One region of the Massilia sp. LC238 genome, then DNA from elsewhere that is predicted to be linked to it. Evidence: predicted binding sites of a transcription regulator. Region 1 holds the regulator's gene; each other region holds the start of a gene.
What was found. Region 1 encodes HrcA, which represses chaperone genes, less so after heat shock. Its sites were predicted from a motif close to TTAGCACTCNNNNNNNNNGAGTGCTAA; they were not measured.
Positions count from the first base shown of each region.

Region 2: a site for HrcA is predicted at 3,955-3,981, ahead of rpoH (RNA polymerase sigma factor RpoH). Genes of this name have one in related genera too.
Region 3: a site for HrcA is predicted at 4,711-4,737, ahead of groES (co-chaperone GroES). Genes of this name have one in related genera too.

Region 1 is NZ_JNNN01000053.1:291,995-299,145, forward strand. It holds gene leuS (leucine--tRNA ligase) at 1-1,176, opposite strand, end outside; gene FG94_RS15630 (barstar family protein) at 1,434-1,760, opposite strand; gene dapB (4-hydroxy-tetrahydrodipicolinate reductase) at 1,763-2,575, opposite strand; gene FG94_RS15640 (outer membrane protein assembly factor BamE) at 2,572-3,183, opposite strand; gene fur (ferric iron uptake transcriptional regulator) at 3,262-3,690, shown strand; gene hrcA (heat-inducible transcriptional repressor HrcA) at 3,797-4,807, opposite strand; gene FG94_RS15655 (HAD family hydrolase) at 4,846-5,556, opposite strand; gene FG94_RS15660 (hypothetical protein) at 5,800-6,387, shown strand; gene FG94_RS15665 (hypothetical protein) at 6,417-7,070, shown strand.
Region 2 is NZ_JNNN01000038.1:242,996-250,146, forward strand. It holds gene FG94_RS10555 (exopolysaccharide biosynthesis protein) at 1-140, shown strand, start outside; gene FG94_RS10560 (hypothetical protein) at 156-371, opposite strand; gene FG94_RS10565 (exopolysaccharide biosynthesis protein) at 555-1,190, opposite strand; gene FG94_RS10570 (VOC family protein) at 1,301-1,780, opposite strand; gene yghU (glutathione-dependent disulfide-bond oxidoreductase) at 1,880-2,716, opposite strand; gene rpoH (RNA polymerase sigma factor RpoH) at 2,941-3,831, opposite strand; gene ftsX (permease-like cell division protein FtsX) at 4,310-5,224, opposite strand; gene FG94_RS10590 (cell division ATP-binding protein FtsE) at 5,221-5,883, opposite strand; gene ftsY (signal recognition particle-docking protein FtsY) at 5,899-7,038, opposite strand.
Region 3 is NZ_JNNN01000066.1:105,875-113,025, forward strand. It holds gene FG94_RS18220 (DUF1330 domain-containing protein) at 1-164, shown strand, start outside; gene FG94_RS18225 (LysR family transcriptional regulator) at 209-1,108, opposite strand; gene FG94_RS18230 (hypothetical protein) at 1,182-1,457, shown strand; gene FG94_RS18235 (hypothetical protein) at 1,597-2,061, shown strand; gene FG94_RS18240 (hypothetical protein) at 2,088-2,501, opposite strand; gene groL (chaperonin GroEL) at 2,625-4,271, opposite strand; gene groES (co-chaperone GroES) at 4,332-4,622, opposite strand; gene FG94_RS18255 (hypothetical protein) at 4,997-5,257, shown strand; gene FG94_RS18260 (cell division protein ZapA) at 5,254-5,565, shown strand; RNA gene ssrS (6S RNA) at 5,611-5,791, shown strand; gene FG94_RS18265 (EVE domain-containing protein) at 5,894-6,364, shown strand; gene FG94_RS18270 (sulfite exporter TauE/SafE family protein) at 6,364-7,151, shown strand, end outside.

The sequences.
Region 1 (7,151 bases):
TTCCTTGTCGCCGTACCATTCCTGCCAGCCGTCCAGGGAGAATTCCTGGCCTTCGACGGCGACCACCTGCTTGATCGGCAGATTGTATTTGGTGGCGAAGCCGAAGTCGCGCTCGTCGTGGCCCGGCACGCCCATCACGGCGCCGTCGCCGTAGGTCATCAGGACGTAGTTGCCGACCCAGACCGGCAGCTGCTCGCCCGTCACCGGGTGGGTCACGGTCAGGCCGGTCGGCATGCCTTTCTTTTCCATCGTCGCCATGTCGGCTTCGATGACGGAACCCAGCTTGCACTCGGCGATGAAGGCCTGCAGTTCCGGGTTGTTCTTCGCGGCGTGCTGGGCCAGCGGGTGCTCGGCCGCCACGGCGCAGAAGGTCACGCCCATGATGGTGTCGGCGCGGGTGGTGAAGACGTACAGCTTGCCCTCGTTGATCAGCTCACCCGATTCGTCCTTGATCTGGTGCGGGAAGGCGAAGCGTACGCCGGTCGACTTGCCGATCCAGTTGGCCTGCATGATGCGCACGCGCTCCGGCCAGCCCGGCAGCTTGTTGTCGACGTAGTCCAGCAGCTCTTCCGCGTAGTCGGTGATGCGCACGTAGTACATCGGGATCTCGCGCTTCTCGATCAGCGCGCCCGAGCGCCAGCCGCGGCCGTCCACCACCTGTTCGTTGGCCAGCACGGTCTGGTCCACCGGGTCCCAGTTCACGGTGCCGGTCTTCTGGTAGATGATGCCCTTCTCGAGCATCTTGAGGAACATCCACTGGTTCCACTTGTAGTATTCCGGCTTGCAGGCGGTCATCTCGCGCGACCAGTCGATGGCCAGGCCCATCGATTCCATCTGCCCGCGCATGTGGGCGATGTTCGAATAAGTCCACTCGGCCGGCGGCACGTTGTTCGCCATCGCCGCGTTCTCGGCCGGCATGCCGAAGGCGTCCCAGCCCATCGGCATCAGGACGTTGTAGCCGTTCATCCGCAGGTAGCGGTACATCACGTCATTGATCGTATAGTTGCGCACGTGACCCATGTGCAGCTTGCCCGACGGGTAAGGCAGCATCGAGCAGGCGTAATACTTGCCTTTTGGGAAACGCGGGTCGTTCTCGACGGCCTTGTAGGCGTCGATCGACTTCCAGTAGGCCTGGGCGGCCTGTTCGACTTCAGCTGGACTATATTTTTCTTGCATGATTTCTTGCAGACGTGGAGGGTGGAACAGAACATTATACTGTTTCATTTTGCACTGCGGCGAAAGGCGGTGGACCAGGCGTAAGTAGCGCCTACGGCGATGTCTTTATGACCACAGAATGAAAAACCGTCATTCCCGCGCAGGCGGGAATCCAAGTTCGTCGCACCGAGTTGGCCTACGCATGGGCCACGGCAAAGCAAACAAAATTGGATTCCGGCCTTCGCCGGAATGACGGTCTTAAAGCCGTGGGCTAAGGTTTAGCGCAGCACCAGCTCCAGCGCCGGCTTCTCGCCGTAGTCCTCGTAGCGCTCGTTGATGCCGCCCACGCAAAAGGCGATTTCGTCCAGCAGGTCCGGCACGGCCGCCTTCATCCTGTCGGCATCCGCGATGACGATTTCCAGCACCTCGTTCGGCTTGAGCCGGAACTTGGTCATGTTTTCCTCGTCGCGCAGGTAGCTCAGGCAGTCGACCCAGGCGTCGATGCTGTCGGCATAGGACGCGGGAAAGCCGAACGCGCGCCGGGATTCCAGATGGAAGGAGGCCTCGTCGACGATGGCGGCGCCGTTCAGTTCCGCGACGGCCATGGTCACCCCTTCAGGCCCAGCACGTCGTCCATGCCGAACAGGCCGTTCGGCTTGCCCGCCAGGAAGCGTGCGGCGCGGACGGCGCCATGGGCATAGGTGACGCGGCTGCTCGACTTGTGGCTGATCTCGATGCGCTCACCGGTGCCGAGGAACATGACGGTATGGTCGCCCACCACGTCGCCGCCGCGCACGGTGGCAAAGCCGATGGTCGACGGGTCGCGCTCGCCGGTCACGCCTTCGCGGCCGTAGACGGCGCATTCCTTCAAGTCGCGACCCAGCGCGTCGGCGATGACTTCGCCCATCTTGAGGGCGGTGCCGCTCGGCGCATCGACCTTGTGGCGGTGGTGCGCCTCGACGATCTCGATGTCGTAGCCTTCGCTGAAGCTCTTCGCCGCCATTTCCAGCAGCTTGAGGGTGACGTTCACGCCCACGCTCATGTTCGGGGCGAACACGATGCCGACCTTCTGGGAAGCCGCGCGGATCGCCGCCTTGCCGGCATCGTCGAAGCCGGTGGTGCCGATCACCAGCTGCACGCCGTTGGCCGCGCAGTATTCCAGGTGGCGCAGCGTGCCTTCGGGACGGGTGAAGTCGATCAGCACGTCGGCGTTCTTCAGCGCGCTGGCGAGGTCGGACTGGATGATCACGCCGGTCAGCTGGCCGGCGAAGGCGCCGGCGTCCATGCCGATCGAGGGCGAACCCGCGACGTCGAGCGCACCTGCCAGCTCGGCGTCCGGCGCGGCCCCGATGGCTTCGACCAGCATGCGGCCCATGCGGCCGCTGGCGCCGGCGACGGCGATTTTCAACCTGGCGGTCATGGCTGCACCACCGGGGCGCCGCCGACCTTGGGCGCTTCCATCGGGCGCGATTCAGGCTTGGCCTTGGTGCTCACCTTGGACGGACCGGCGATGCGGTCGATGTATTCGCGCTCGGTCGGCAGGTTGCCGCCTTCGAAGCGCTCGACCTTGTCGTCCTTGAAGAAGACGGTGACGCGGCTGGTGGTCAGCTCGCCGTTGCCGCGCGCAAGGTAGAACGGGTAGTCCCAGCGGTCCTGGTGGAAGACGTCGTTCAGCAGCGGGGTGCCGAGGAGGAAGCGTACCTGGTCGCGGGTCTGGCCGACCTTCAGCTGGTCCAGCATCTCCTGCGAGACGAAGTTACCCTGCTGGATGTCCGGGCGGTAGGGCGAGAATACCCACATGAACTTCTGCAGCTTGGTGGCCTGGACGGTCTGGGCGCCGGCATTCGCGGCGGCGGCCGACTTCTGTGCGTCCGCGGCGACTGCTGCCGGGTCCGTGCTCACCGGCGGCGCAGGACGCGTCTGGTTGCGCCAAGCGGCGCAGCCGGACAGCATCAGCGTGCATGCGAGGCCGGCCACGACGACTGCCCGGCTTGAGAATCGGTGGAGAACGGCTGGTTTGACGCGCATAGGTAACCTCAAAACGTTTGAGCGGGAGCTCCAAAACGCTATATCATAAAGCACTCCGCCAAACTACGAGCAACAAACATGAGTAACAACCCCAGCGACCTGAAGGCCAGCGGCCTGAAGGCAACCCTGCCACGCCTGAAAATCCTGGAAATCTTCCAGAACAGCTCCGTTCGGCACCTGACGGCGGAAGATGTCTACAAAATCCTCCTCGCCGACAACATGGACGTGGGCCTGGCCACCGTGTACCGCGTGCTGACCCAGTTCGAACAGGCCGGCCTGCTGAACCGCAACCACTTCGAGACCGGCAAGGCCATCTACGAGCTGAATGCCGGTTCGCACCACGACCACCTCGTCTGCCTCGACTGCGGCCACGTGGAAGAGTTCTACGACGAAGAAATCGAAGCGCGCCAGCACAAGATCGCGGTGGAACGCGGCTTCAAGATCGCCGAGCACTCGCTGGCGATCTACGGCAATTGCGTGAAGCCGGCCTGCCCGCACCGCCACTGATTCAGGTAGGGGTGTAAAAAGCGGCCAGGGCAAGGCGCCGAGCCGAAGACAGTACGGGTAGTACGGCGAGACGAGGCAACGCAGCCATGGCCGCTTTTTTACACCCCTACGACTGGCTCAGGGCGTTCGACAGCAGCTTGGCCGTGATGTCGACGATCGGGATCACGCGCTCGTAGGCCATACGCGTCGGCCCGATCACTCCCAGGGTGCCGACGATGCGTCCATTGACCTCGTAGGGCGCCGTCACCACGCTCATCTCGTCCATCGGCACCAGCTTGGATTCGCCGCCGATGAAGATCTGCACCCCGCCCGCCTTGCTCGACACCTCGAGCAGCTGCATCAGGCCGGTCTTCTGCTCGAACATCTCGAACATCTGGCGCAGGGACGACATGTTGGACGACAGGTCCGACACCGACAGCAGGTTGCGTTCGCCCGCGATCACCATGTCGTCGCCCTCGGCCATCGCCTCGCTGCCCGCCTCCACCGCCACCTGCATCAGCTTGCCCATGTCGTCGCGCAGCTGGCGCAGTTCGCCGCCCAGGCGCGCGCGCACCTGGTCGAAGGTGAGGCCCGCATAATTCTGGTTCAGGTAATTGGCCGACTGGGTCAGCTGGCCCGGCGTGTAGTCGACGTCGGTGTGCAGGAGGCGGTTCTGGACGTCGCCGCGCGGATCGACGATGACCAGCAGGATGCGCTTTTCGGACAGGCGCAGGAATTCGATCTGCTGGAACACCGACTCGCGCCGCGGGCTTTGCACCACGCCGGCGAACTGCGACAGCGAGGACAGCATCTGGGCCGCGTTGGCGATGATCTTCTGGGGCTGCTGGCTCGGGAGGCGCATGTGCTGGGCAGCCTGCTCGTCGATGTGCTGCACGGTGAGCAGGGTGTCGACGAACAGCCGGTAGCCGCGCGGGGTCGGGATGCGGCCGGCCGAGGTGTGCGGACTGGCGACGTAGCCCATTTCCTCGAGGTCGGCCATGATGTTGCGGATCGTGGCCGGCGACAGGTCGAGGCCGGAAATCTTCGACAGCGCACGCGAACCGACAGGCTGGCCGTCGGCGATGTAGCGCTCGACAAGGGCTTTGAGCAGGGTCTGGGCGCGGGGTTCGAGTTGCATGCTCTTATTATGCACGCGATAGCGGGCGGGGCGCCAGTTCAGGCGTGCTCGCGCTTGAGCCAGTCCAGCAGCCCGTCCAGGCTGCTCGTTTCCAGGTCGGGCCGGACCTGTTCCGGCATGTCGTTGACCTTGCCGATCCGGTTCATCCACACGGCGCGCAGCCCGGCGCGCTGGGCGCCCTGGACGTCCAGCAGCAGGTCGTCGCCCACGTACACCGCCTCCTGCGGCGCCACGCCCAGCAGACGGCAGGCCTCCAGGAAGATCCGCGGGTCCGGCTTGGCGACGCCGAAGCTGGGGGCGGCGACCGAGGCATCGAAATGGCGCGCCAGGCCGATCGTCTGCAGGTCGGCATTGCCGTTGGTGACCGAGCCGATCCGCACCCTGCCCTTCAGGCGCAGCAGGCCGGGCAGCACGTCGTCATAGGGAATCACCGCATTGCGCGCCGCGAAGAATTCGGTCATCGCCAGCTCCACCTTGCCCGCATCCTCGCCGGCCTGCTCGAAGGCGGCGATCAGGCCGGCCCGGCGCAGGGCGCCCAAGTCGAGCTGGAATTCGGGCTGGCGCGCCAGCAGCTCGAGCCGGGCCTGGCGCAGCGTCTCGATGGTGAACTGCTGCGCCACCCGCGGCGCATGCTGGCGCAGCCAGGCGAACAGGATCTGCTCGGCCTCCAGGATCACCGGGGCGATCGGCCACAGGGTGTCGTCGAGGTCGAACAATACGGCTTTGGGCCAGGCGCGGCGCTGGATCATGGTGTGCTTGCTGGGAAGATGGTGCCTGGCCCAAGGATAGCGAGCACGCCCGTAGAAAGCAATCGGGCACTGTCCCCTGCTACCCACGGTTACAGCGTGATACAAAGGCAAACCGTCCAGTCGCTTGTTAAATGGACTAAAATGTTGGGCTAATATAATGTGGTCGTAGCTCGTCCACCAGCGTGTCCACAGCTCACTTGCACACGCTTTGCACGTTCACCAGTCAGATTTTTTGGAGAAATTATGAAGAGTTCGTACCTGCGTGCCGGTGCTGCGCTGGCATGCGCGCTGGCGCTGTCCGCCTGCGGCGGCGGCGATGGCGACCGGGTTATCAGCGGTTCGTTTTCGGGCGTGACCAAGCCTGGCCTGGTCCTGCAGAACAATGGCGGCTCCGACCTGGTCATCAATCCGACCAACGGAGGTATCGGCAATTTCTATTTCCCTGACATGGTGGAAACCGATTCCGACTACAACGTGACGGCCAAGAGTTTCCCCAGCAATGCTGAAACTTGCACCGTAACCAACGGAAAAGGCAAGGTTGCCATCGACATCAACACCATCTACGTCGAATGCACCATCCGCCAGCATGAGCTGAAGGGCACCGTCACCGGCCTCACCGGCACCCTGGTGCTGGTCAACGGTTCCGACCGCGTCACGGTCGCCCCCGGCGCCACCTCCTTCACCATGGCCAAGGTCAACGAAGACGCGCCCTACGGCATCGCCATCCTGACCCAGCCCGACAACCAGACCTGCACCGTTGCCAACGGCAGCGGCACCGTGGGCCAGGCCGACATCACCAACGTGACCGTGACCTGCGGCCCGCGTACTTGATCAACACTGTATATCCTGGAGCAAGCTTCATGAAGTTTTCCCTGATCCGTCCGGCAAGCATGCTGGCAATGGCAGCGGCCCTGGCATCCTGCGGTGGCGGTGGCGACGACGACAGTTTTACGGTGGGCGGCCGCGTCGCAGGTATCGTGTACCCGGGCATGACGCTGACCAACAACGGCACCGAGACCATCAACATCGCGCCGCCGGCCAAGGCTGGCGAAGAAGTCACGTTCAGTTTCTCGAAAAAGCTGGAGTACGGCGACACCTACGACGTGCGCATCACGTCCAATCCGCAGCACCAGGACTGCCGCATCTACCAATACGCGCCGAACAGCACGGTTGGCACGGCCGGCCAGCTGGCCGTGATCAATGCCCGCTTCGAGTGCTTCATCCAGACGCATGCGATCGGCGGCGAAGTCACGGGCCTGACCAAGGACAATACCGGCCTGGTGCTGGCCAATGGCAGCACCACCGGCACCACCGTGATCATCCCGCCTGAAGCCAACACCACCGGCGCCGCGTTCAAGTACTCGATGGTTGTCCCGGTGGAGTACAACCAGTCCTATGGCGTGACCATCGTGACCCAGCCGAAAGACGCCGTCTGCACGGTCCAGAACCCGACCGGCATCATGGGCGACGCTGATGTTACCAACATCAACATCACCTGCGTCCGCTCCTCATAAGATATTCGAAAAACTTATGTCGAATATGCGAAAGGAAAATTGGACTTATATGCTGTGACGCAGCATACTAACTCCTGTCTC
Region 2 (7,151 bases), on a different contig from region 1:
CGCTCGGCATTCTCGAACGCGACGGCTACTGGATCCTGGCCGGACTGGCCGCGGCCCTGGCATCCGCCGCGCTGGTGTCGGGCGTGGTGATCGTGTTCGTGAAGATGGCGCTGTACGCGGTGGCGGCCTGGCTGCCCTAGGCGCCGGTGTCGCCGTCAGCGTACGGGACGGGGTTGCCGGCGGCGGTCGCGCTGGCGGAAGTGTTCGGGAGAGCACAGCACGCGCAGGGCCACCCGGCGCGGCACCCCGACCTGTTCCATGAACAGCAGGGCGGGATGGACGCCGTAGCGTGCGCATAATTTCAGGCCCTCGTCGACCTGGCCAGCCGTCACCAGGTCACTGCGTGCATCGTTCCTGCTCTGCTCTGCCATGCGTTCCTCCATGCGAGCGAAGGATGCTAGCAGAGCTGTAAATGCACTTAAAGTAAATTCTTAAGACTTTGCATTAAGTTTATGTTTTAGTGGCTAAACAGCAAAAATTGCTGGTTTGGTATTGCGCACTATTGAGACTGAAGTTAGTGCTGCTTTGCATGATTTGCAAGCGGATAGCCTTGCTCAGCCAAGCATGCGGTTGAACAGCTCGCGCACGGCCAGGCCGCCGCCACCGATGAGCAGACTGAAATACAGGATGGTGACGACGTTGCTGACGTGACCCAGCAGTACGCTGACGCCGTCGCGCTGCAGCAGGCCGATCGCCAGGAACAGCAGGGCGACCGCGGGGAAGGTGTTGCTGAACGGGATCAGGCCGAAAGGCATCATCAGCAGCACGGCGCCCAGGATCAGGCCGGCGTTGTTGAGATGCTGGATCGAGCCATTCGCCACTAGCCACTGGATACGATTCGGCTTGCACACGCGTTCGATCCGGTACAGCCAGGGCAGCGCCTTGCGCAGCGCCGGGCGCAGCTTGCTGGTGGAAATCGTCCGGTGCTTCAGCTTTGCCGGGACCCAGAGTTCGCGGCCGAACAGGCGGCTGACGCCGATCAGGAGGATCGCGGCGCCGAACACGGTGCTCACCCCCGGAATCGACACCGGAATCAGGAAGACAAGGGTGAGCAGGGCGGTCAGGATCAGCAGGCCTTCGTTGCCGACGCGGCGGATCAGTTCGCTCAGAGTGATGCCGCCAGGCGGCAGGGAGCGGACCATGCCGCGCAATTTCTTGAAGACCGGTTCAGCTTGCATGGGTTCTTTCATCGTGCTTCTCATGGTTCCTGGCGGGAAGGCAAGAGTATAGTGCAGGAGCGCATGCGTCCGCCGCCTGAATGGCAAGTGCGCGCAGCCCGCAGGCCGCTGTCCGTTCCCGTTCAGCCGCGCCGCGCAGCCTCGATCGCCGCCACGTCGATCTTGCGCATCGTCATCATCGCCTCGAACACGCGCTTCGCCACGGCCGGGTCGGGGTCGGCAATGCCTTCACTGAGCATGCGTGGCGTGATCTGCCAGGACAGGCCCCACTTGTCCTTGCACCAGCCGCAGGCGCTTTCCTGGCCGCCGTTGCCGACGATGGCGTTCCACAGGCGGTCGGTTTCTTCCTGGTCATCGGTGGCGATCTGGAAGGAAAAGGCTTCGGTATGGGGGAAGACCGGGCCGCCGTTCAGGCCGATGCAGGGGATGCCGGCCACGGTGAAGGCGACGGTCAGTACGTCGCCTTGCTTGCCGGCCGGATAGTCACTCGGTGCGCGGAAGACCTCGCCGAGCGCGCTGTCGGGAATGGTCGCCGCGTAGAACTGCGCCGCTTCCAGCGCGGTTCCGTTGAACCAGAGGCAAATCGTGTTCTTGCTGACCATGGCATGTCTCCCATCGTAGGCACATCGTTCGGAATGTCGCGCGCCAGCATAACGCAATCGCGCGCCTTCCTCGCTTGCCACGGTCTCCCTTACGAAAGATCAGTCTAGGTCGGAAGCGTCGTGACGCTCGGGAACCTGCTCCTCCGGATTGCCACGAACCCGGTTGACCTTGCGGCCGCGGACGACGGCCGGGCGCGCCGCGATCTCGTCGGCCCAGCGGCGCACGTGCCGGTACTCGTGCACGGAGAGGAATTCGCCGGCCTCGTACAGCTCGCCGCGCACCATGCCGCCGTACCACGGCCAGATCGCCATGTCGGCGATCGTGTACTCGCTGCCGGCCACAAACTGCTTGTTGGCCAGCTCGCGCTCGAGCACGTCGAGCTGGCGCTTGGTTTCCATCGCATAGCGGTCGATCGGATACTGCAGTTTTTCCGGCGCGTAGGCATAGAAGTGGCCGAAGCCGCCGCCCACGAAAGGCGCCGAACCCATCTGCCAGAACAGCCAGTTCATGGTCTCGGCGCGCGCCGGACCATCTGTTGGCAAGAAGGCGCCGAACTTCTCGGCCAGGTAGACCAGGATCGAGCCGGATTCGAACACGCGCACCGGCTGTTCGGCGCTGCGGTCGACCAGGGCCGGGATCTTGGAATTCGGGTTGATCTCGACGAAGCCGCTCGAGAACTGGGCGCCCTCGTTGATCTTGATGAGCCAGGCGTCGTACTCGGCGCCGCTGTGGCCGAGGGCCAGCAGCTCTTCCAGCATGATGGTCACCTTCACGCCGTTGGGCGTGGCCAGCGAGTACAGCTGCAGCGGGTGCTTGCCGACCGGCAGTGCGGCCTCGTGGGTCGGGCCGGCGACCGGGCGGTTGATGTTGGCGAAGGTGCCGCCGCTGGAAGCGGGCGGGGTCCAGACTGTGGGTGGGACGTACTGGTCGGTCATCGGGCGCTCCTTGGGCATCTGGTCAAAGTAGCCATTCTAGCCGCGGCATGCCGGACCTGCCCAAACCATGAGAAAGCATGAGGGTCAGGTCTGACATTCGGACACGAGCTCGAGCGTTACTCCGATGTTGTATTGCTCAGTCCGTGTCTGAATGTCAGACCTGACCCCGACTTAAAAAAAAGAAAACCCCGCCGGGGCGGGGTTTCGGTCAGGGCGGGCAGGGCTTAGATGTAAGCCGCCAGCGCGCCTTTCATCTTCTTCAGCGCAGCCGATTCGATCTGGCGGATGCGCTCGGCCGACACGCCAAACTCTTCGGCCAGCGTGTGCAGCGTGGCGCCCGAACCGTCGTCGTTGGCCAGCCAGCGCGCTTCGACGATGCGGCGCGAACGCGGGTCCAGCTTCGACAACGCGGTCTCCAGGCCTTCCGACTGCAGGCGGTCGTGTTGCTCGGCCTCCAGCACGCGGGTCGGCTCCTGCTGCTCCGACGACAGATAGGCGATCGGGGCGAACTTGTCGTCTTCGTCGTCGGTTGGCGATTCGAGGGCGATGTCGCGGCCCGACAGGCGGGTTTCCATCTCGATCACTTCTTCACGCTTGACGTCGAGCATCTTCGCCAGCTCGTCGACCTGGCTCGGGGTCATGGTGTCCAGACCCTGCTTGTTGCTGCGCAGGTTGAAGAACAGCTTGCGCTGGGCCTTGGTCGTGGCGACCTTCACCAGACGCCAGTTCTTCAGGATGTATTCGTGCATCTCGGCCTTGATCCAGTGCATCGCGTACGAGACCAGACGCACGCCCTGGTTCGGGTCGAAGCGCTTGACCGCTTTCATGAGGCCGATATTGCCTTCCTGGATCAGGTCGGCGTGCGGCAGGCCATAGCCGAGGTAGCCGCGCGCGATCGACACGACCAGGCGCAGGTGCGACAGCACCAGCTTCTGTGCAGCGTCCAGGTCATTCTTTTCCCGGAGCGACTTCGCCAGCGATACCTCTTCCTCGTGAGTCAGCATCGGCAGGCGGTTGACGGCAGAAATGTAGGCATCGATGTTGCCCAGATTGCCAGAGAAACCCAGTCCCAGAGCACGACTGCCGGCCGGAACCAATGCGGATTGTGCGGACATTTTCAATTTCCTCGTAGTAGACTTACTGCATCCCAATGTGCCACCGACCCATGCCGCGTGACACCAGCGTTACTGCTTGTTACCTGGATGCTTTCCTTGATTTCGCTGTATTCAAGACATATATTAGCACTCTCCATGTGTGAGTGCTAGGCAGGCCATCGATTTATCGAAATCGATTAAGTTTGGCTAAAGTATTGCTCTTGGGAATCAAAATCGCGCCGCTTTAACTGTAGTGCAGGCGACCCCAATTCAGTTGATTTAGCTCAAAAGTGAGCAAAAACCCGCTGGAAAACGTGTTAGAGACAGGTTAAAGGCCTGAGGAGCGGCCTTCTGTTGGATGGCGCACATTCGTCAAAGCCGGCCTGTAGGAATAGCGCTCGTGTGAACGTAGGGTGGGGCGGGTCAGCAGTTTGAAGAAGAGGGGCAAGATTGGGCGCGCGCCCGGCCCAAGCGGCCCGCGCGCCCAGTGGAGTCTGCCTTATTGCACGCGCGCCAGGTGCCGCTGCACCGACAGCATCGCGCCGATCAGGCCGAGGCCCGCGCTGATCGCGAGGACGCCGGCGGTTTCCAGTGCGCCGAGCGGCGCCAGCTGGAATTCCGACGCATACAATCTTGCAAAGTCCGCAATCACGCCGTTCAGCGGCTGCAGGGCCAGCACCACGGCGCCGAGCGCCACCGCGCCCGCGCACAGGCCGAGCAGGCCGCCGGTGTAGTAGAAGGGGCGGTGGATGAAGTTGTCCGTGGCGCCCAGCAGCTTCGACACGTTGATTTCCTCCTTCTGCGTCAGCACCTGCAGGCGGATGGTGTTGAACACCACCGCGATCACCACGATGCCGAGCGTGACCGCCAGCAGCAGCAGGGCCAGACGCAGGATGGCCAGCATGGCGGCCAGGCGCTTCACCCAGGCCGAATCGACCTGCACCACGTCCACGCCGGGCAGGGTGCGCAGCTGTTCGGTGATCGCGTCGACCTGGCTTGCTGCGCTGCTGCCGTCCAGGCGCAGCTTGAAACTGTCCGGCAGCGGGTTTTCGCCCAGCGTGTCGATCACGTCACCCAGGCCGCTCCCGGCCTTCATCGCGGCCAGCGCTTGCTCGCGCGGGATGAAGTCGACGTCGGCCTTGCCGCCGCCGGCTGCGATCGCGCGAATGCGCGGCTGCAGGGCGGTCGCTTCCTCGCGTGTCGCCTCGAGCTTCATGAAGACGCTGATCTCCGGGTCGACCGAGAGCTGCTCGGACAGCGGGCGCACGTTGTCGAGCAGGGTGATGCCGGCGATCGGCAGCATCAGGGCGAAGGCGACGACGAGCACGTTGAACAGGAAGCTGCCCGGCGATTTGCGCACCGTGGACAGGGCCGCTCCCAGGGCGAAGCGGTGCTGGCGGATCCAGGGGCTCATGCGGCGTCTCCCACCAGCTGGCCATGCTCGAGACGGATCACGCGCGCCGCCGCACTGTCGAGCACCTGGTCGTCGTGGGTCGAGATCACGCAGGTCACTCCGACGGCGTTGAAGGCGCGCAGCGCGTCGAGCACCTTGTCGGCCGCCACGCGGTCGAGGTTGGCGGTCGGCTCGTCCGCCAGGATGATCTGCGGGCGGTTGACGATGGCGCGCGCCACCGCCACGCGCTGCTGCTCGCCGCCGGAGAGTTCCAGCGGCATTGCCCTGGCGCGCTCGAGCAAGCCCACCTTGTCGAGGGCGGCCCGGGCGCGCTGCTCGGCCTGTGCCTTGGGGGCGCCGGTGACGAGCAGGGGCAGCATGACGTTGCCGAGGATGTTGCGGTCGTTGAGCAGGCGCTGGTGCTGGAAGATCAGGCCCAGGTTACGGCGCAGGAAAGGAATGCCGGCCCGCTTGAGGCGGCCGATGTCCTGGCCGTTGACGGTGACCACGCCGCTGCTGGGCCGCTCGACGGCGGCCACCATCTTCATCAGGGTCGACTTGCCCGCGCCGGACGGGCCGGCCAGGTAGACCAGCTCGCCCTTGCCGATATTGAGGGAGACGTCGCGCAGCGCGTAAGCGTCAGGGGAATATTGTTTGGAGACGGACTGGAATTCGATCATCGATGGTCCGTTCCTTCAACCCAGCAGCGCTTCGACGAATTCTTCGGCGTTGAACGGCTGCAGGTCGTCCAGCTTTTCGCCCACGCCGATGAAGTACACCGGCACCGGGCGGGTACGCGCGATCGCGGCCAGCACGCCGCCCTTGGCGGTGCCGTCCAGCTTGGTGATCACCAGGCCGGTCAGCTGCAGGGCGTCGTCGAAAGCCTTCACCTGGGCCAGCGCGTTCTGGCCGGTGTTGCCGTCGATGACCAAGAGGGTCTCGTGCGGGGCGCCGTCCATGCCCTTGCCGATGACGCGCTTGATCTTCTTGAGTTCTTCCATCAGGTGCAGCTGGGTCGGCAGGCGGCCGGCGGTGTCGACCATGACCACGTCGGTGCCGCGCGCCTTGCCCGACTGGACCGCGTCGAAAGCGACGGCGGCCGGGTCGCCCGAGGCCTGCGAGATCACGGTGACGTTGTTGCGCTGGCCCCAGACCATCAGCTGCTCGCGCGCGGCGGCGCGGAAGGTGTCGCCCGCGGCCAGCAGCACCGACTGGTCGAAGCGCTGCATGTGCTTGGCCAGCTTGCCGATGGTGGTGGTCTTGCCGGCGCCGTTCACGCCCGAGATCATCATCACCAGCGGTTCGTGGCGGCCCAGTTCGAGGGGCTTCTGCAGCGGCGCCAGCAGCTCGATCATGAGTTCCTTGAGCGCGGCCTTGACCTGGGCGGCGTCGAGCAGCTTGTCTTCCTTGACCTTGCGGCGCAGGGCGCCCAGCAGGTGCTCGGTGGCGTCCATGCCGGCATCGGACATCAGCAGCGCCGCTTCGAGCTCCTCGTATAGGTCTTCGTCGATGCGCGCACCGACGAACAGCAGCGACAGGTTGCTCGAGGTCTTGGACAGGCCAGCCTTCAGGCGCGCCATCCAGGATGTCTTCTGTTCCGCGGCGCTGGTCGGGCGTTCCGCGGTTTCCGGGAACAGTTCGCCGATATCCGCTGCGACGGGCGGGGCGGCCGGCGCAGCCGGCGCGATAGCGGGCGCGGCGACTGGTGCCGGCGGCGGCGGGCTGACCGGTGCGTCCAGCGCACCCGGCACGAACATCGGCGCCGCTGCGGGCGCGGCCTGGTCCGGCGCCGAGACCTCGGTTTCAGGCTTCTTTCTCTTGAAGAAACTAAACATAAATGGGGGCGATTCCTGCGCACGCTGCCGGCTGGCGCCGGCGATGAGAAAAGTAGCGAATATTTTACCAGAGCAGCAAGACGCCACCCGGAATGCCAGGTATCGACGCTAGA
Region 3 (7,151 bases), on a different contig from region 1:
ACGTGGTGGTGATCGAGTTTCCCGACATCGAACATGCCCGCCGGTGGTATGCCTCGCCTGCCTACCAGGAGATCCTGCCGCTGCGGACGAGGAACGCGGCGAGCGTGGTGTTCCTGGTCGACGCTCTGCCGGAGGGGCATCTGGCGACCGATATCCTGCGATAGGGACGTCGGCCGCGTCGATGGGAAGTCACTGCGCGTGCCCGGCTTCAGGATGCGGGCAATGCGATGGCCGTGCGCAGGAAGTCGAACATGGCCTTCATCCGTCCCAGGTAGCGGGTATCGGGATGGGCCAGCAGCCACAGGCCGATGTCCAGTTCCGGCAGCGGCCCTTCCAGCATGGTGACCTCTGGACGATCGCGCATCACCGCCAGCGGCACCACGCCGACGCCCAGTCCGTTCACGACGGCGCCGGCAACCGCCAGCAGGTTGCCGACCTTGTGGCGCGGCAGGGTCTGGGGATGGCGCGCGCGGCGCCAGTGCTGGGACGGGTGGTCGGGCAGGCTGTCGTCCAGCGCGATCCAGTCCATCTCGCTGTAGTGCCTGCCTTGCGGCTGCCCCGCCAGGTAGCCGGCGCCGCCATACACGGCCGAACGCATCGTGCCCAGCCGGATGCCGACCAGGTGCTCGGGCGGCGCATTGGTGGCGCGGATGGCGATGTCGGCTTCGCGCTGGCTCAGGTTGACGAGCACGTTGGTGCTGGCCAGTTCGAGCCGGATGTCCGGGTAGCGCTCGGCAAAGCGCGCCAGCACCGGCAGCAGCACGGTATGCAGCAGCGTGTCGGTCAGGGTAATGCGCAGCACGCCGGAGGGCGCCGTGGCCTGGTGGAAGGCCGCTTCGCGCGCCTCCTCGAGCTGGGTCTCGATCCGCTCCGCATGGCTGGCCAGCACGCGCCCGAGTTCCGTCGCCGTATAACCTTGCCGGCCGCGGTCGAACAGCAGCTCGCCGACATCGGCCTCGATGCGCTTGATGGCGCGGAACACGGTGGACGCATCCACCTTTAGCCGCTCGGCGGCGCCGGCGAGGGTGCGGCCGCGGTGCAGGGCCAGGATGATTTCCAGGTCCTGGAGGCCAAGCTTCGATTGCAATTTTGCATACGATGGTTTCATGAACGCCTATTTTATAGGCATTCTTGCAGCGATAGAGTAGGAACTCCTCAACCCACCTTGCAAGGAAGCCATCATGGACCACACACTCCGCTCCCTCGTCCTGCTGTTGCGCCTGTCGTTCGGTGCGCTCGCGCTCACGCTCGCCATGCTGACCGCGGCCGCGCTCGGCGTGCCCGCATTCGCGGCGGATCTCGCCGCGCAAGGCATGCCGATGCCCTTGAGCTGGCCAGCCGTGCTGCTTGAGTGCGTGCTCGCGCTGGCCGCACTCTTCCTGCACCGTCCTCCCCTGGGGTCAGGTCTGACATTCGGACACGGCCTCGACAATACATCAGCGCGCAATACTGTTTGATATCGCTTGTCTGCACGTCCGTTACGCTGATGACCCGCTTGCGGCGCCGTTCGTGGACGATGCGTGCAGTACCGTACCGAGCCGGCGCGCCGACCTGTCATCCTGCCTGCATGATCAACTCATACGTGGAGAAATTCTCATGCAACGATATTCAGCAGCGATGACAGGCGGTCTGATAGCGGGCGTGCTGACGACTGCCTTCATGGTCGTCGGGCGCAAGACCGGCCTGCTGGGGAAAACGCTCGACCGGGATGCGGTCGACTGGATCGACGATGTCACCGGCTCGCGCAAGGTGATCGGCGACACCGGCACCAGCGTCGTCGAGTTCGTCAATCATCTCGGCGCATCGGCCGCCTTCGCGCTGGCGGTTCCCAAGCTGCGCGATGCCGCGCCGTCCTTGTCACCGGTGACCATCGGTGCGCTGTACGGCACCGCGCTATATGCGGTGAACATCGGCTGCATCGCGCCTATGCTCGGCATCACCGAGGGCGAGGCAAAGGCGGGGCCACGCAAGGCCGGCGAGCGCTGGAGCGTCCATCTGCTGCAGTCGATCGCGACCGCGGTGCTGGCGGAACGGCTGACTTCCAGGCCGGCACACCGCTAGGGTTGCGAGCCGACGACCAGGCCTGCTTATTCCGCTAGATTCAGTCCGTGCTGTTCGCACCATGCACGCATCGCGTCCAGCGTGCGCTGCTCGCGGAATGCATGCCACCGGTCGCGCAGGCTGCGCTTGTCCACCAATGCCGAAAAGCGGGCATAGGCGCCCGCGCGCCTGAATATCCGCCGGACCTCGTCTTCGTCCGAGGGCATGTGGCGCTGGACAAAATCGATGACCACGGCCCGGCCCAGCTCCAGCGTGTGCTGGCCCGGCACCGGGATGTAATGGCCTTCTTGGCCGATGTTCTCAGGAAGCGGTTCCATCTCGCCGACCAGGTCCGAGCGAATATGGACATGACCCGTTTCCAGGCTCACCCATGCCTCGCTGCCCTGATCATCCGCCAGCATCATCGCGTTGTCGAGATCAAAAGCGTTCACGGTTGCCATACCTGCCTCCGGTAAGAAAGATAACAGCAGAGCTCGTGTCCGAATGTCAGACCTGACCCTGCCAAAGTAAAAAAGCCTGCAAGGCGCGAACCCTGCAGGCTTTCTGGCTGGTAGGCCGGACGATTACATCATGCCGTCCATGCCGCCCATGCCACCCATACCGCCCATGCCGCCCATGCCGCCGGCCGGCTTGTCTTCAACGACTTCCGAGACCATGCAGTCGGTGGTCAGCATCAGGCCGGCGATCGACGCTGCGTTCTGCAGTGCCGAGCGGGTGACCTTGGCCGGATCCAGCACGCCCATTTCGACCATGTCGCCGTAGGTGCCGTTGGCGGCGTTGTAGCCGTAGTTGCCGGTGCCGGCGATGACTGCGGCGACCACGACCGACGGCTCGTCGCCGGCGTTCTGGACGATCATGCGCAGCGGCTCTTCCATGGCGCGCAGGACGATCTTGATGCCTGCGTCCTGGTCAGGGTTGTCGCCCTTGATGTCGATGTTCGAACGTGCGCGCAGCAGGGCCACGCCGCCGCCCGGGACGATGCCTTCTTCCACGGCAGCGCGGGTTGCGTGCAGCGCGTCTTCCACGCGTGCCTTCTTCTCTTTCATCTCGACTTCGGTGGCTGCACCGACGCGGATCACGGCAACGCCGCCGGCCAGCTTGGCCACGCGTTCCTGCAGTTTTTCGCGGTCGTAGTCCGAGGTCGCTTCTTCGATCTGGACGCGGACCATCTTGACGCGTGCTTCGATCGCTTCAGCGGCGCCGGCGCCGTCGATGATGATGGTGTTTTCCTTGCCCACTTCGACGCGCTTGGCCTGGCCCAGTTCCTGCAGCGTGACCTTTTCCAGGGTCAGGCCGACTTCTTCGGCGATCACCTGGCCGCCGGTCAGGATGGCGATGTCTTCCAGCATGGCCTTGCGGCGGTCGCCGAAGCCAGGCGCCTTGACGGCGACGGTCTTCAGGATGCCACGGATGTTGTTGACCACCAGGGTCGCCAGCGCTTCGCCTTCGATGTCTTCGGCGACGATCACCAGCGGACGGCCGGCCTTGGCGACTTGCTCCAGCACCGGCAGCAGGTCACGGATGTTCGAGATCTTCTTGTCGCACAGCAGGATGAACGGGTTCTCGTGAACCGCGACCTGCTTGTCCGGGTTGTTGATGAAGTACGGCGACAGGTAGCCGCGGTCGAACTGCATGCCTTCCACGATGTCCAGCTCGTCGTTCAGCGACTTGCCGTCTTCGACGGTGATGACGCCTTCCTTGCCGACTTTTTCCATCGCCTCGGCGATGCGCTCGCCGATCGAGGTTTCCGAGTTGGCCGAGATGGCGCCGACCTGGGCGATCTCTTTCGAGGTGGTGGTCGGCTTGGCGATCTTCTTCAGTTCTTCGACGGTGGCGGCGACGGCCTTGTCGATGCCGCGCTTCAGGTCCATCGGGTTCATGCCGGCGGCAACGAACTTCATGCCTTCGCGGACGATCGCCTGTGCCAGCACGGTCGCGGTGGTGGTGCCGTCACCGGCGTTGTCGCTGGTCTTCGACGCGACTTCCTTGACCATCTGCGCGCCCATGTTCTGCAGCTTGTCCTTCAGTTCGATCTCTTTCGCGACCGAGACGCCGTCCTTGGTGACGGTCGGGGCGCCGAACGAGCGCTCCAGCACCACGTTGCGGCCTTTCGGGCCCAGGGTGACCTTGACTGCGTTGGCGAGGATGTTGACGCCTTCAACCATCTTGGCGCGCGCTGCGTCGCCGAAAATTACTTCTTTAGCTGCCATTTCTTGTTCTCCGAATGAATTCGTGAATGTGTATTACAGGAGGAATGCGGGTTTGACCAATTACTGGGCCACGACGGCCATGATGTCTTCTTCGCGCATGACCAGCAGTTCCTGGCCATCGACCTTGACGGCCTGGCCCGAGTACTTGCCGAACAGGACGCGGTCACCGACCTTCACTTCCAGCGGACGAACCTGGCCATTTTCCTGCACCTTGCCGTTGCCGACGGCCAGGATCTCGCCCTGGTCCGGCTTCTCGGCGGCCGCATCAGGGATGATCAGGCCGGATGCAGTCTTGGTCTCCTGGTCGAGACGCTTCACGATTACGCGATCGTGCAGAGGACGAAGGTTCATGCAAAACTCCTTATTTTTCAGTGGTTTGACTAGCTGTTCAAAGCCGCCATACGGTGGTGGCGGCTGGGAAAATTTGTGCTTCGGTTTGTTAGCACTCTAGGCTGCCGAGTGCTAACACGAAGGTGATTATAGGGACGATAACACCCCATTTCAAGCGGGAATGTGTGGGATCGAACCGACTTTTTTGCGAAAACACAATCCAATAGATGGGTTGTACACTGTCGGCGGTGGCATTCGAGCAATGGCCGGGCAGGGTACACCGGATAGCGCCGGGACGCCGCACGGATGCTGTATGCTATGGCCCCGAGCGCTTCCCTCCTGAATGGAGGCGCGATTCGGTTGACGGAAAAACCATCTCAGTCCTATAGTGTCGAATGATTTCCGAATTTCAAGACGTCTCCGACAAGATCGACCGGCTCGCCCAGCTGACCCAGTCGCTGCGCGCCGAGAACTACCTGCTGCGCCAGGCCAACCACCTGCTGAGCGCCGAGAACATCGCGTTCAAGGAGCGGCTGATCGAGGCGCAGCGCCGCGTCGAGGCGCTGCTCGAGCAGTTGCCCGCGCCGGAAGGCGAAGCGGACGATGCAGCCGATGCCGGTCCTGAGGCCGGCGAGCCGAACGAGGCAAGCCAATGATCCATCTCGATTGCACCATCATGGGCCAGTCCTACCGCCTGGCCTGCCGCGAAGGCGAAGAGCGCACCCTGCGCGAAGCGGTCAGCTACCTGGACGGCAAGATGTGCGCGCTGCGCGACTCGGGCAAGGTCAGGGGCACCGACCGCATCGCCGTCATGGCGGCGCTCAGCGTGGCGGCCGAATTCCTGTCGGTTAAGTCGCCCCAGGGGCCGCTGTCCGACATGTCGATCCTGGAAGTCAAGCAGAAGCTCGAGGCGATGCACACGGTGCTGGACCAGGCCCTGGCGCCGCAGGAAAATCTGTCCTGAGGTTCAGATTCGATTGACATGCTCGGCCAACGGAGTAAACTGCGCTCTACCCTGCGGTGTTCGAGATTTGTCATATATTCCTTGAACCATTCTTTCGCATAGGTTGTGGGACATGCTTGGTGGGCGCGAGCGTCACTAGTCTGACGAACCCGAAATTGAGCTGACTGCGACCACCTTGAGCCTTTTGGTTCGGGATGCCGGCAATAACGACACAGGCGGGGCTACACACACGAGCGGTTGCGCACTTCGGTACGCAGCCGCTTTTTTTTTCGATAGGGTTTTTCGCAGAAAGGTCGGCAGAGCCGACCTTTCTGCGTGTGGAGACGGAATGCGTTATTGGTTGATGAAATCGGAGCCGGACGACGTCAGTTTCGACGACGTGCTGGCCGCGCCGGAGCAAACCGTGTCCTGGTACGGCGTACGAAACTACCAGGCGCGCAATTTTCTGCGCGACGCCATGTCGGTCGGCGACGGCGTCCTGTTCTACCACTCCAGCTGCGCAGTGCCCGGCGTGGCCGGCATCGCCGAGGTGGCGAGCGGTCCGTATCCGGATGCGACCCAGTTCGACCCGTCCTCTCCCTACCACGACCCCAAGGCCACCCAGGAAAATCCGCGCTGGATCTCGGTCGACGTGCGTGCGGTGGAAGCGGGGCGCTACCTTCCGTTGACGGAGATGCGCAGCATCCCGGCGTTGGAAGACATGGTGCTGCTGCAGAAGGGCAGCCGGCTGTCGGTGTCGCCGGTGACGGCGGCCGAGTGGAACACCATCGTCGCCCTGGTGCGCGAAGGGAAGCGCTGATGGACCTCACCCTGATCCTGGCGCTGCTGGCGATGGGCACCTTCGGCGGCTTCGCGGCCGGGCTGCTCGGCATCGGCGGCGGCATGGTGCTGGTCCCCTTCATCACGATGATCTTCACCGCGCGCGGCTTCGCGCCCGAGCTGACCATCCACATGGCGATCGCCACCTCGCTTGCGACCATCCTGTTCACCTCCCTGTCCTCGGTGCGCGCCCACCACCAGCACGGCGCGGTCCTGTGGCCGGTGGTGAAGCTGCTGGCGCCGGGCATCCTGATCGGCTCCTGGATCGGGCCCTGGATCGGCAAGCAGATGGATTCCACGGTGCTGGCAGCCTTCTTCGGCGTGTTCGTCGCTTTCTCGGCGACCCAGATGCTGATCGGTAAAAAGCCCGCCGCGTCGCGCGCGCTGCCGGGCGCGCCGGGCATGTTCGCCACCGGTGGCCTGATCGGCACCCTGTCGGGCATCGTCGGCGCCGGCGGCGGCTTCGTGTCGGTGCCCTTCATGACCTGGTGCGGCGTGCGCATCCACAATGCGGTGGCCACCAGCGCGGCGCTGGGCTTTCCGATCGCGCTCTCCGGAACCCTCTCGAACATCTGGTTCGGCTGGGGCGAGCCGGGCTTGCCGGACTGGTCGCTCGGTTTCATCTACCTGCCGGCCCTGGCCATCATCGTGCTGGCCAGCGTCACCATGGCGCCGATCGGCGCGCGCACCGCGCACAAGATGCCGGTGCGTCAGCTGCAGAAGGTGTTCGCGGTGATCCTGTATGCGCTGGCGGCCTACATGTTCTG